One region of the Bradyrhizobium sp. 35 genome, then DNA from elsewhere that is predicted to be linked to it. Evidence: predicted binding sites of a transcription regulator. Region 1 holds the regulator's gene; each other region holds the start of a gene.

Region 1 (4,733 bases):
GACGCCACTGGCCGACGGGAGGCTGGTCGCGCTGGCACTGCGCGTCGACGCTCTCGCAGACGATTGCAGTCGGGCCGCCCTGGTGGTGACGACTCGTCCCGCGCCGCCCGATTGCGCGGCGATGGTGGTCGATCGGCAGCGGCTCGCCAGCCAGAGCGCGCTGGCGCTGACGCAGCGTGGTGACGGTTTTGTGGTTCAGGCAGTGAGGGCGAGAGGCACGAGCCGCCCCTGGTTGCCGGCCGGCGCCGGCGAGGGTGATTTCGACGGCAGCCTCGCGCCAAAGTCGACCGCGCCTCGCATCAAGGACGCAACGCCGGCGGACACCGACCTGCAAGCCGACGATTGATCTGATGGTGCGGAGCAACGCAGTGGTTCGGTGCGTCCGTTCGGATTCGCGGGGCGCAAACCACACCATCTCGCCGGCCACGGCCGGCGATGGCGATTCAATCCTGACCTCCGACCTCGTAGCCGGAGGGCGGCTCTGTCAGCCGATCGGCAGGTGCGTGACGGTCGGCTGCCTGTCGGCGGTGATCTGCGCCTTGTGCTCGCGCTCGGTGACCGACTGAGTCACCGGCAGTTGCAGCACCGTCGCGCGCTGGCCTTCGACGAGCTGCGTCACCAGCACGTATTTGCCGTCGGGGAATTCGATCGCATCATGATGGCGGTCGGGAACGTGCGGATCGATCTTGCCGAACTTGCCGACGCGGGAATTGATGGTGCGCGTCCAGATCCAGCGATTGTCGTAGCGGACGTCGTCGGCGAAGGCGAGCTCCGTCCCCGGCAGCAGGCAGACGGCGACGGACGGATCGGCTGCAGAGGCGAAGCCGCGCGTCGAGGTGCCGCGGAAGCTTGTCGTGACGATCGTCTCGCCGACTTCGGCGGGGCGCGACGCGACGGCATGTAGGCTGTAGTCACACATCGGGTGCTCCTCATGCTGGGATAGCAACCCGCGTCTCTTATCGAGGCGCAGGCCTCTATCAGAGTGGAAGCACGAACGCTGTGCTTGGTTGTGGGCAAATCTGCGGCTGGCTTCCGCAAGCCGCGATCACATTATCTTTCCCGAATTCAATAGGAACAAAGCTCGCCGCGATGCATTCGGGAGGCGCGTACGCGAACATTGCCAACTTGGCTGCAACGGCCGAACTTGACCGCTGGTCGCTGTTTCCTCGAACAACCGAGCCGCGAAGCGGTGCTGCTTGAAGCGGTGCTGCTTCGTCGGCGTGGCGAGGAGCCAGCGTTGGAGGAGGGGCCGGATAGTCTGTGCAGAACCAGAAAGGCTATCCAGCCGGAGCGGACGATGATCCGCTCCAATCTCTGACCGGCGATGCCGATCGGAAGCGCGCGAGGCGCCAAGCACCTCCGGCATGAAGTGCTTCCGATATGAAGTACTGCCGATAGAAAGGACTCCCGGTATCAGTACTTCCGGTAAAGCCCGATCAGCTTGCCCTGAATCTTCACCCGGTTGGGCGGCAGGATGCGGACCTCATAGGCCGCGTTGGCGGGCTCGAGCGCGATCGAGGCGCCGCGACGGCGGAAGCGCTTCAGCGTCGCTTCCTCGTCGTCGATCAGCGCCACCACGATGTCGCCGGTATCGGCGCTCTCGTTGCGCTGGATCAGGGCCATGTCGCCGTCGAGAATGCCGGCTTCGACCATCGAGTCGCCGCGCACTTCCAGCGCGTAATGCTCGCCCGAGCCGAGCATGTCAGGCGGTACGCTGATAGTATGGCTGCGGGTCTGCAACGCCTCGATCGGCGTGCCGGCCGCGATGCGGCCCATCACCGGCACCGCGACGGGACGTTCGCCCTCGTCAGCGGGCAGGCTCGCGCTCGCACGCACCTTGCCGAGATTGCCCTCGATGACGCTCGGCGTGAAGCCGCGGCGGCTGCCAGCGGCTGCCTGGAGCTCCGGCAGCTTGATGACTTCAATCGCACGGGCGCGGTTGGGCAGGCGTCGGATGAAGCCACGCTCCTCGAGCGCCGTGATCAGGCGATGGATGCCCGACTTCGAGCGCAGATCGAGCGCATCCTTCATCTCGTCGAAGGAGGGCGGCACGCCGCTTTCCTTCAGACGTTCACTGATGAACCGCAGAAGCTCGTATTGTTTGCGCGTTAACATCTCGACCAAAGTCCCCCGGTTGATGTCGTCCGATTCCGAGACGCTGAATTCGGCCATAAGCCGCTGCATGCTCGAAACAAATCATGAACAGACACTATATGTTCGATACATGTTCCGCAACTGCTTAATTTACGGTGAACAGAGCAAAGTGCGCGGAACGCGCGTTGCGGGGGCGCTCAGACGGGGAGCCGCAACACTTCGCAAGCCGTGCCGGCTTCGGCCTTCGGCGCGAATGGTGCGCGGACGAGAAGTACCTGTGCTGCAGCGAGATTCGCAAGCAGCGAAGAGTCCTGATGATTGACGGGAACAACGACGCGTGTGCCATCGTCACGCTCCTCAAGATGCGCGCGCAGATAGTCCTCGCGCTGGTCGTTGGCGCCGACGTCGCGGCCGAGCACGGCGCGTTCACGGCGATGGTGAATCACTGAACGGCCCGACAGGGCGCGAATCAGCGGCACCATGAACAGGAAAGCGCACACGTAGGACGATACGGGATTGCCCGGCAGGCCGATCACACCCATTGCGCCGAGTCGCCCGTGCATCATCGGCTTGCCTGGCCGCATCGCGATCTTCCAGAACGCCATCGCGATGCCTTCGTCCCGCAGTGCCTGCTGGACCAGATCGTGGTCGCCGACCGATGCGCCGCCGGTCGTGATCAGGACGTCGGCGCCGCTCTCGCGGGCGCGGCGGATGCCGGCGGTGGTGGCCTCGAGCGTGTCGGCGGCAATACCGAGGTCGATGGTCTCGGCGCCCTCGCTGCGGGCGAGCGCGTGCAGGGCGTAGCCGTTGGAATAGACGATCTGGCCGTGGCCGGGCGTGGTGCCCGGCATCACCAGCTCGTCGCCGGTGGCGAGAATCGCGACCTTCGAACGCCTGACAACGGCAAGGTGCGGATGATTCATCCCGGCGGCGAGCGCGAGGTCTCGCTCGGTCAGACGGCTTCCCTTGCGCAGGAGCACGTCGCCCTCGCGGAAATCGACGCCGGCGGGGCGGATGTGCCGGCCGGCGATCGCGGCTTCCTTGATCGTGATGCGCTTGCCGGCGGCGACCGTGTCCTCCTGGATCACGACGGCGTCCGCGCCAAAGGGAATGACGCCGCCGGTGAAGATCCGCACGGCCTCGCCGGCTCCGACCGTCCCCTCGAACGGTCGGCCCGCTGCGACTTCGCCGATGACGGTGAGCTCCGAATCGATCGTCGCGGCATCGGCCGCGCGCACCGCGTAGCCGTCCATCGCCGACATCGCTTGCGGCGGCTGCGTGCGCCGCGCCAAGACGTCACGCGCGAGCACGCGATGGTAGGCCTCGTCGAGGGAAATCATTTCTTCCGGCAGCGGCTCTGCACCCGCCAGCACCGCGGCAAGCGCGTCGGAAACCGGCATCAAGGCCACGGCGAAAACTCCTGCTCGGCACGTTCGGGCGAATGTTCCGCATGTCTTCTAGCCGAGCGCAGGCGCAGAGGCAAAAGCGGCTGAGCAGGCACAGTCATCCCGCCCCTTCACATTGTTCCGGAAGACAGGATCAAGCGCGTCGCGGCATGATCCGAAGGAGGTCACAGATCGGCAGGAGAGTGGTCATGGAAGCGACGAAAATCATGGCAAGGGGAGAACGCGCCATGGCCTGAATCGATCAGCTCCCTGCCTGCCCGGGAGTTACGTCGGGCGCCTTGGATCCCTGATCCTTGTCGGGCAGCGGGTCGGCTTGGGATTTCAGGTCGGCGGCCTTGCTCACAAGCTTGGCGGAAAGGTCCGAATCTGAAGTTGTCCTCGCGAATTCAAGAAGAAGAGAGGCCTGCTTGGTGAGGTAGGTTTTGCCCAGCAAGATGATGCATCCGTCCGTAGAAGTCCCAACGGACTCTAAGAGTCCGGAAGGCGGTATTCCGTTCCCGGAACTCTGTATAAAAATGTACAAAGTGATCCGGTTCCTCAATTTTTCAAAATTGGTCCGTCGGGCCGTGCCGTCGTGGGTTTCGCGACAACGGACCGTCGTCAAATGCCCAATGCCTTCAATGCGTTCCCGACGTCACGCGGCGAGGTCACATGCACCGCCATCAAGCCGCGCGCGCGCGCTCCCTCGATGTTTTCGGCAAGATCGTCGAAGAACACGATGCGCCCGGCGGGCACGCCGATCGCCGCAACGACGTGGTCGAAGGCCTCCGCATCCGGTTTGCGCAGGCCGATGCTGGACGACAAATACAGCTCGCGGAAATGGCCGAGGAGGTCGGCATATTCCCTCGAGAAATGGTCCACGTGCGGCCGGTTGGTGTTGGAGAAAGCATAGAGCGGCATCTGTTTCGCTGCGCGCGGCAGCAGCTCGGCGATGTCAGGCATTTCGCCGGCGAAAATCGCGTTCCAGCCTTCCAGGAATTGCGCGTCCGAAATGCCGATTCCGAGCGAGGCTCGCAATGAGGCGAAATAGTCCTCATCGCTGATCTTCCCCATCTCGTGCAACCGATAGGCTTCGCTGTCCCGCACATAGCGCGCGACGATGGCTTCGGGCTTGCAGCCGGCATGTCCCGCCCAGCAGGCGATCGCCTTGGAGAAATCGATATCGAGCACGACGCGGCCGAGATCGAACAGGAGCGCATCCGCGCTGCCGGGAGAGAGCGATGTCACCTGCGT
Region 2 (4,733 bases), on a different contig from region 1:
CTGCTCCCTGGGTTGCAGCGTCATGAGGTCGACGACGTTGACGACGCGGATCTTCAGCTCGGGCAGCGCCTTGCGCAGCAGGTCGACGGCAGCGAGCGTTTCCAGTGTCGGCACGTCGCCGGCGCAGGCCATCACGACACCGGGCTCGCCATTCGCATCTTCCGTGCCGGCCCAGCTCCAGATGCCGATGCCGGCGGCGCAATGCGTGGCTGCCTCCTGCATCGACAGCCATTGCGGCGCCGGCTGCTTGCCGGCGACGATGACGTTGATGCGGTCATAGGTGCGCAGGCAGTGATCGGCGATCCACAGCAGCGTGTTGGCATCCGGCGGGAAGTAGATGCGGACGATGTCGGCCTTCTTGTTGGCGACGAGATCGACGAAACCGGGATCCTGATGGCTGAAGCCGTTGTGGTCCTGACGCCAGACATGCGAGGTGAGCAGATAGTTGAGCGAGGCGATCGGTCGCCGCCACGGCAGATGCCGGGTCACCTTCAGCCATTTGGCGTGCTGGTTGAACATGGAATCCACGATGTGGATGAACGCCTCGTAGCAGGAGAAGAAGCCGTGTCGGCCCGTGAGCAGGTAACCCTCTAACCAGCCCTGGCAGAGATGCTCGCTCAGGACTTCCATCACGCGTCCGTCCTGGGCGAGATGCACGTCGTAAGGTTTTGTCGGCTCCATCCAGACGCGTTCGGTGGCCTCGAACACCGCATCGAGCCGGTTCGACGCAGTCTCGTCCGGGCCCATGATGCGGAAGTTGCGGGCCTCGGTGTTGAGGCGGATGACGTCGCGCAGGAATTTCCCGAGCTCGCGGGTTGCCTCCGCCACGACGCCGCCCGGCTGCGCTACTTCGACGGCGAAACTGCGGAAGTCCGGCAGCTTCAGCTCCTTCTTCAGAAGGCCGCCATTGGCGTGCGGATTGGCGCCCATGCGGCGATTGCCTTCGGGCGCGAGCGCCTGGAGCTCGGCAATGAGCGCGCCGTTCGCGTCGAACAGCTTTTCCGGCTCGTAGCTGCGCATCCAGTCTTCGAGAATCTTCAGATGCGCCGGGTTCTCGCGACAGTTCGCGACGGGCACCTGATGCGCCCGCCAAAAGCCCTCCACCTTCTTGCCGTCGACTTCCTTGGGGCCGGTCCAGCCCTTCGGGCTGCGCAGCACGATCATCGGCCAGCGCGGACGTTCGACGCTCTTGCGGCCGTCGCGGGCGTGCTGCTGGATCGACCGGATGCTGACGAGCGCGACGTCGAGCGCGTCTGCCATGGCCCGGTGCATCAATTTGGGATCGTCGCCCTCGACGAACAGCGGCTCGTGGCCGAGCCCGCGGAAGAGATCGCGGATCTCGTCGTCGCGCATCCGGCCGAGCACGGTCGGATTGGCAATCTTGTAACCGTTGAGATGCAGGATCGGCAGCACCGCGCCGTCATGCGCAGGATTGAGGAATTTGTTGGAGTGCCAGGACGCGGCGAGCGGGCCGGTCTCGGCCTCGCCGTCACCGACGACACAGGCGACGATCAGGTCGGGATTGTCGAAGGCCGCGCCATAGGCATGCACCAGCGCGTAACCGAGCTCACCGCCTTCGTGGATCGAGCCCGGCGTTTCCGGCGCCGCGTGACTCGGGATGCCGCCGGGGAAGGAGAATTGCCTGAACAGCTTGCGCAACCCCTCGGTATCGCGCGCGATATCGGGATAGAGCTCGCTGTAGCTGCCTTCGAGATAGGTGTTGGCGACCATGCCGGGGCCGCCGTGCCCGGGACCGCAGACATAGATCACGTTCAGGTCCAGCGCGCGGATGATGCGGTTGAGATGGGCATAAATGAAGTTCAAACCGGGCGTCGTGCCCCAATGGCCGAGCAAACGCGGCTTGATGTGCTCGGGCCGTAAGGGCTCGCGCAGCAGCGGATTGTCGAGGAGATAGATTTGCCCAACGGAGAGATAGTTCGCGGCGCGCCAATAGCGGTCGAGCAGATCGAGGTTGCTGCTCGCTGCGGCCAATTGTTGTTGATTTGTCATGTTCTTGCCGACCTTCACCCAACGATCGTCATCAACCATGTTCCGCGACGATCGATCCCTCCCGTGATCAAACGGAATCGTGGTCACGCTGGTGTTGCGTGAAGTCAAAAACCCCCGCCCGAAATTTGGGCAGCTCGACTGTGCATGGGGTTGTTTTCACGTTTTTTGTTTGTGTTCTTGATTTGTTCCTTTGGCATGCTATCTTGGCTTCATGAGTCCAGCATCCTCTCATGCTCTCAAGCACCCGCCGGTCACGGCGCCCTCCGAGCCGGCGGGTGCGCCTTCTGACTTCCCTGAGCTGGCGGTCGCCATCGACCGCCAGCGCAGGCGAGGCCGGGGCGCGCAGTCCAACGCCAGCGGCCGGTTTGAGGCCGAGGCGCGCGTCGCATTCGACGATGGCTGGCAGAGCCTTGAAGAACTGCCCCCGTTCAAGACCACGGTCGGGATCGACACCTCGCGCAAGGTGATCACCCGCAACGAATCTCCCGACATCGGCTTCGATCGTTCGATCAATCCCTACCGCGGTTGCGAGCACGGCTGCGTCTATTGCTTCGCGCGGCCGACGCATGCCTATCTCGGCCTGTCGCCGGGGCTCGACTTTGAGTCGAAGCTGTTCGTGAAGCCCGAGGCGCCGGCGTTGCTCGAGAAGGAGCTTGCGGCGCCGGGCTACGAGCCGCGGATGATCGCGATCGGCACCAACACCGATCCCTATCAGCCGATCGAGCGCGAGCGCAAAATCATGCGCGGCATTCTGGAGGTGCTGGAGCGCGCCGGCCATCCCGTCGGGATCGTCACCAAGTCGGCGCTGGTCGTGCGCGACATCGACATTCTCGCGCGAATGGCCAAACGCAACCTCGCCAAGGTCGGGATCTCCGTGACCTCGCTCGATCCGAAACTAGCGCGCACCATGGAGCCGCGGGCGTCCACGCCGCCGAAGCGGCTGGAGGCACTGAAGCAGCTTTCCGAGGCTGGCATTCCGACCACCGTCATGGTCGCGCCCGTGATCCCCGCGCTGAACGATTCCGAGATCGAGCGCATCCTGGATGCCGCCGCCCATGCCGGCGTCAAGGAGGCCTCCTACGTGTTGCTGCGGTTGCCGCTCGAGGTGCGCGATCTCTTTCGGGAATGGCTGATGGCGAACTATCCGGACCGGTATCGCCACGTCTTCACGCTGATCCGCGACATGCGCGGCGGCCGTGACTACGATGCGAAATGGGGCGAGCGCATGAAGGGCACCGGCCCGATGGCCTGGACCATCGGCCGCCGCTTCGAGATCGCTTGCGACAGGCTCGGGCTGAACAAACGGCGCGCCAAGCTGACGACGGATCATTTTGCCAAGCCGAAGCGGAACGGCGATCAGCTCAGCCTGTTCTGAGGGACGAAGTGAGAGAGGCGTCTATGAGTAAGGAACCGCCAGCTCCTATCCCGCGGCTGACCGTCATCACGCTGGGCGTGAACGACATCCGCGCCAGCATTGCCTTTTACGACGCGCTCGGTTTCTCGCGCCGGCTCAAGGTAACCGGCGAGACCGTTGCGTTCTATGACACCGGCGGTCCGGTGCTCGCGTTGTTTCCCTGGGATCAACTCGCGGTCGACGCCAAATTGCCTGATCATCCGAGGCCATCGACGTTCCGCGGCATGACGCTCGCCTGGAATTGCCGCGCGCGTGAGGAGGTGGATGCGGTGCTGGTCTTCGCCGTCAGCAAGGGAGCCGCGTTGCTGAAGGCAGCACATGAGACCGACTACGGCGGCTATTCCGGCTATTTCGCCGATCCTGACGGCCATCCCTGGGAGGTCGTGGTCGCGCCCGGCATCGACGTCGGCGAGGACCGGCGGGTGCATCTGGCGGAATAGGGCGGCTGGCTTGAATAACGGGAATTGTTCGAGGTTCCCGATTGCGCAGGCCATGCCGCTTGCGCACGATCCCGGCCATGATTCGGGATCAATCCGCCAAGAAGCCGGCCAAAGGCGCGCCCAAAAAGGCTGCGCCTAAGAACGAGAAGGCTGCGCCTGAGAACAAGAAAGCTGCGCCCAAAAAAATCGCCAAGGCGCTGGCCGGCACAAAGAGCGCCATCATCGTTGCCCCAAGCTTCCGCCGTGAGCGCGCGCTGATCAAGCGCGGCGTTTGGCCGGTAGCGGGCTGCGATGAGGCGGGCCGGGGGCCACTGGCCGGTCCGGTGGTGGCGGCGGCGGTGATTCTCGATCCCGACCGCATCCCGCGCGGCATCGACGATTCCAAGCGCCTGACGGCCGAGGAGCGCGAAAGGCTGTTCGGCAAGATCTGCGCGACCGCCCAGGTCTCGGTGGCCGTCGCCTCGCGCTCCCGCATCGACCGCGACAACATCCTGCGCGCCTCGCTGTGGGCGCTGAAGCGCGCCGTGGTGGCGCTGCCCCAGCAGCCGCGGCACGTCTTCGTCGACGGCCGCGACCGGCTCGACACGGAATGCGATTGCGAAGCCGTGATCGGCGGCGACGGCATCGTCCTGTCGATCGCAGCGGCCTCGATCATCGCCAAGGTAACGCGGGACCGCCTGATGTGCGCGTTGGCGCAGGACTGTCCCGGCTACGGTTTCGAGCAGCATAAGGGCTACGCCGTGCCCGAGCACCTCGACGCGCTCAACCGCCTCGGTCCCACCGTCCACCACCGCAGCTTCTTCGCCCCCGTCGCCGCCGCACGCGCCAAGCACATGCCCTGGACGGTCGAGCCGGCGCAGGATCTGTTT
Region 3 (4,733 bases), on a different contig from region 1:
GCCGCCATTGTGGTCGACGCTCTTGATCGCGTTGGTGGAGACGCGCAGGCGCACGTTGCGGCCCAGCGCTTCGCTGATGAAGGTCACGTTGACCAGGTTCGGCAGGAAGCGGCGCTTGGTCTTGATGTTGGAGTGGCTGACCGTGTGGCCGACCTGGGGGCCCTTGGCCGTCAATTCGCAGCGGCGAGACATGGCAAAATCCTCAATCTTTCCCAACGATGTGCGGCCGCCATTCGGGGCGCCACGGGCAAATTCTCTGTCCTTGCAGGGAGCGGGCGGACGTATAGGGGGGAAGCGGCGGGACGTCAAGGTTTTGGGGCGGGTTTCGTGCTCCAAGGTAGCTGTCATCGCCCGGCTCGCCGCCTTCGCTGAAGCTTCGGCGGGCCGAGCACCCGTGTGGGCCTCGGCGTAGCCTTGGCGGAGCCGGGACCGGGCGATCCAGTACTCCGCGCCGGTGCGGCTGACCAGAGGGGCCGCGGCGTACTGGATGCCCCGGTCAAGCCGGGGCATGACGGCGGTGGAGGTGGCGGGGTGAGGTGCGCTTTCAGTCCCACCCCCGATCACCAAAACGGCAATGATTATCGCGCCTTACCATCACATAAAGGGCGTATTCGCGCCCGAAAAGTCCGGTGGAGTTCCGGACGCCGACAGGCCCGGACGCATTGCTTGGCGCGGTATTTGGCTTAAGTAACAACCGTTCGCGCCCCGATTGGATTGTTTCGTGCTCACAACGCCTCATCTTGCGCCGAGCCTGCGCCCAAAAGAGCTGCGCTCAGCGGAGCGGCGCGCGAGGAATCCGCGCGTAAGCCATCCTCGCTCTGCCGGCCGCTGGGTCATGGCGGCCCTTGGCGGGCTGGTGTTGGCGTGGGCGGCGGAGCCCGCGGCGGCGCAGGGCAAGCTCGAGGCGCAATATGAGGCGACGCTGGCGGGCATTCCCGTCGGCAAGGGCGCCTGGAACATCGACATCCAGGACGATGTGTTCGCGGCCGCGGCCTCCGGCGGCACCTCGGGGCTGCTGAAATCCTTCGCGGGCGGGTCCGGCACCGGCGCCTCGCAGGGCCGCGTGGTCAACGGCGCGCTGGTCGCGACCGGCTATCAGGCCTCCACCACCACCTCGAAGAAGACCGAAGAGATCCGCATCACGCTCGACAAGGGCAATGTGAAGGATTTTGCCATCCTGCCGGAGCCGCCGGTCGATCCCGACCGCATCGTCGTCACCGACGCGCATCGCCGCGGCGTCTGGGACCCGATGACGGCCTCGCTGGTGCGCGTATCCGGCACCGGCGACGTGCTGTCGGCGGACGCCTGCCACGGCAGCGCCGCCGTGTTCGACGGCCGCATGCGCTACGAGCTCAAGCTCGATTTCAAGCGCATGGAGAACGTGAAGGCGGAGAAGGGCTATCACGGCCAGGTCGTGGTCTGCTCGCTCTATTTCGTGCCCATCGCCGGCTACATCCCCGACCGTCCGGTGATCAAATATCTCGCCGCCCAGCGCAACATCGAGGTCGCGTTCGCACCGATCGCCGGCACGCGCATCCTGGTCCCGTTCTGGCTGAAAGTGCCGACCCCGCTCGGGCCGGCCATGCTGGAAGCAACCAGCTTCATCACCAGCGCCCAGCCGCCCAAGGTCGCGAAGACGCAGTAGGGCTGGGTGCCGTAGCCCCGCTGCCGTAGCCCGGATGGAGCGCAGCGTAATCCGGGGTTCTTTGCTTCGGCCCCCGCATTGCGCTCCGCTCCATGCGGGCTACGGACCTCCCTTTTGGTGAAAATAAACATCAATGATTTCAACAACATGCCTACTGTGCATGGGGTTGTTTTCGCGCATTTTGTTTGGAGGGGGTCGAGAACCGGGAATCCATTTGACTCCTCCCCGATTCTGATTCGACTCCGCGCCGTCCCCAGCTTTAACGAATCCGCCATCGAAACGTCGCTTGTGCGGCGGAGCAAAACTCCATCTAGTGCGAACCCACAAGCCTCCCGCGACATCTTGCGTGAACGGAACAGGACTCAAGGGGGAGTCAGCGATTCGGCCGCGATTCGTTCTCAACTCGTTCCGAAGCTTAAAGCCAACGGGAAAAGCGTCGCAAAGTGAGACAGTTGCGCTGGGTTCAGGGAGAGGCGCCGCATTCTCCGCCGTCATGCCCCGGCTTGACCGGGGCATCCAGTACGCCGCGCCCTCTCGGTTTGATCTGCGCCGCCTCTGGAATACTGGATCGCCCGGTCGAGCCGGGCGAGGACAGCAGTGTGTGAGGCGAGCCCTTCGCGCCACCGCCCCAAAACAGCACTGACATTCGCCCCAATCGCCATTACCTAATCCCCCAGATGCCTTTTTCCTCCTCCCCCTTCGCTTCCGAGCGGCTTCCCGGCGCCGGCGTCACTGCGGTGCTTGGTCCCACCAACACCGGCAAGACCCATCTCGCCATCGAGCGGATGCTCGCGCATCCCTCCGGCATGATCGGGCTGCCGCTGCGCCTGCTCGCGCGCGAGGTCTACAACAAGATCGCAGCAAGGGTCGGCCCCGACGCCGTCGCGCTCGTGACCGGCGAGGAGAAGATCAAGCCGAAAGCGCCGCGCTATTGGGTCTCGACCGTCGAGGCGATGCCGCGGGATCTCGACGTCTCGTTCCTTGCCGTCGACGAGGTGCAGATCGCATCCGATCTGGAACGCGGCCACGTCTTCACCGATCGCATCCTCAATCGCCGCGGCCGCGACGAGACGCTGCTGCTCGGCGCTGCGACCATGCGCCCGATCATCGAGCGGCTGCTGCCGGGCGTCTCCATGATCACGCGGCCGCGCCTGTCGCAGCTGGAATTCGCGGGTGATCGCAAGATCACGCGGCAGCCGCGCCGCACCGCCATCGTCGCCTTCTCGGCCGACGAGGTCTACGCCATCGCCGAGCTGATCCGCCGCCAGCATGGCGGCGCCGCCGTGGTGCTGGGTTCGCTGTCGCCGCGCACCCGCAACGCGCAGGTCGCGATGTTCCAGAACGGCGAGGTCGATTACCTCGTCGCCACCGACGCCGTCGGCATGGGCCTCAATCTCGACGTCGACCACGTCGCCTTTGCCTCCGACCGCAAGTACGACGGCTACCAGTTCCGCCGCCTGACGCCGTCCGAATTCGCTCAGATCGCCGGCCGCGCCGGCCGCGCCACCCGCAACGGCACCTTCGGCACCACCGGCCGCTGCGGCCCGTTCGAGCCCGAGCTCGTCAATGCGCTGCAGAACCACACCTTCGATCCCGTGAAGGTTTTGCAATGGCGCAATTCGAAGCTGGATTTTGCTTCCCTCGGCGCGCTCCAGGTCTCGCTGAACCTGGCCCCCGGCCACGAGGCGCTGACGCGCGCGCCGATTGCCGAGGACATGCGCGTGCTCGACCACGCCGCCCGCGACGCCGAGGTGCGCGATGTCGCGCATGGCAAGGACGCCGTGGAACGGCTGTGGGAGGCCTGCCAGGTCCCGGATTATCGAAAGCTGTCGCCGGCCGCCCATGCCGAGCTGGTGACGACGCTGTACGGCTTCCTGATGCGGAAGGGATGCATCCCCGACGCCTGGTTCAGGACCCAGATCGACCAGGCCGACCGCGTTGACGGCGATATCGACACGCTGTCGGCCCGGATCGCGCAGATTCGCACCTGGACCTTCGTCGCCAATCGCCCCTACTGGCTGAAAGACCCCGAACGCTGGCAGGGGATCGCCCGCGAGGTCGAAAATAAATTATCGGATGCGCTCCATGAACGCTTGACTGAGCGTTTCGTTGATCGCCGGACCAGTGTATTGATGCGCCGCCTGCGGGAGAACACGAGCTTGAATACGGAAATCGGCAAGACCGGCGAAGTCATCGTCGAAGGCCATGTCATCGGCCGCCTCGATGGCTTCACCTTTGCACCGGATGCGGCGGAAGCCGGCTCCGATGCGAAAGCGTTGCAGGCTGCAGCGCAGGCCGTGCTCGCCGGCGAGATCAACGCGCGCGCCGAAAAACTGGGCAACGCACCGGACGAGCAGTTCGTGCTGACCTCGGAAGGCATCATCCGCTGGACCGGCGACGCCGTGGCGCGGCTGTCTGCCGCAGAGGAAGCGCTGCATCCGCGCATCCGCATCATCTCCGACGAACGCCTCACGGGCGCCCCCCGCGACAAGGTGCAGGCGCGGCTTGAGCTCTGGCTCAAGACGCATATCGAAAAGCTGCTCGGGCCGCTGTTCGAGCTCAGCAAGGCCGAGGACGTCACCGGCATCGCCCGCGGCATCGCCTATCAGCTCGTCGAGGCGCTCGGCGTGCTGGAGCGCCCGAAGATCGCCAACGAGCTGAAGGATCTCGACCAGCCCTCGCGCGCGACCTTGCGCAAATACGGCGTCCGCTTCGGCGCCTATCACCTCTATTTCCCCGGCCTGCTCAAGCCGGCCGGGCGTGCGCTGGCCGCGCTGCTCTGGGCGCTGAAGCAGGACAATGTCGATCCCTCCGCGCTGTCGGGCGCGCAGCATCTGGCGAGCTCGGGCCGCACCTCGTTCCCGGTCGACAAGCAGCTGCCGCGCGATGCCTATCGCGTGCTCGGCTACAAGCAGGCCGGCGAGCGCGCCGTGCGCGTCGATATCCTCGAGCGCCTGGCCGATCTGATCCGTCCGGCGCTGGCCTGGCGCGAGAACGCGTCTGGCGAAAAGCCCGCCGGGGCATTCGACGGCCGCAGCTTTGTGGTGACGCAGGCGATGACCTCGCTCACCGGCTCCGCCGGCGAAGA

What was found. The regulator LexA, encoded in region 1, represses DNA repair genes until DNA is damaged. The targets are predictions, from matches to a motif close to TGTTCNNNNTGTGTTCNG.
Region 2: a site for LexA is predicted at 2,183-2,200, ahead of IVB36_RS13600 (PA0069 family radical SAM protein). Genes of this name have one in related genera too.
Region 3: a site for LexA is predicted at 2,039-2,056, ahead of IVB36_RS26800 (helicase-related protein). Genes of this name have one in related genera too.

Annotation. Positions count from the first base shown of each region.
Region 1 is NZ_JADPJC010000092.1:15,321-20,053, forward strand. It holds gene IVB36_RS19715 (ComEC/Rec2 family competence protein) at 1-346, shown strand, start outside; gene IVB36_RS19720 (hypothetical protein) at 485-919, opposite strand; gene lexA (transcriptional repressor LexA) at 1,414-2,115, opposite strand; gene glp (gephyrin-like molybdotransferase Glp) at 2,292-3,503, opposite strand; gene IVB36_RS19735 (hypothetical protein) at 3,742-3,933, opposite strand; gene IVB36_RS19740 (HAD family phosphatase) at 4,101-4,727, opposite strand.
Region 2 is NZ_JADPJC010000058.1:128,265-132,997, forward strand. It holds gene IVB36_RS13595 (phosphoketolase family protein) at 1-2,010, opposite strand, end outside; gene IVB36_RS13600 (PA0069 family radical SAM protein) at 2,222-3,385, shown strand; gene IVB36_RS13605 (VOC family protein) at 3,409-3,864, shown strand; gene IVB36_RS13610 (ribonuclease HII) at 3,942-4,733, shown strand, end outside.
Region 3 is NZ_JADPJC010000131.1:64,645-69,377, reverse strand. It holds gene rpmB (50S ribosomal protein L28) at 1-192, opposite strand, end outside; gene IVB36_RS26805 (DUF3108 domain-containing protein) at 836-1,645, shown strand; gene IVB36_RS26800 (helicase-related protein) at 2,323-4,733, shown strand, end outside.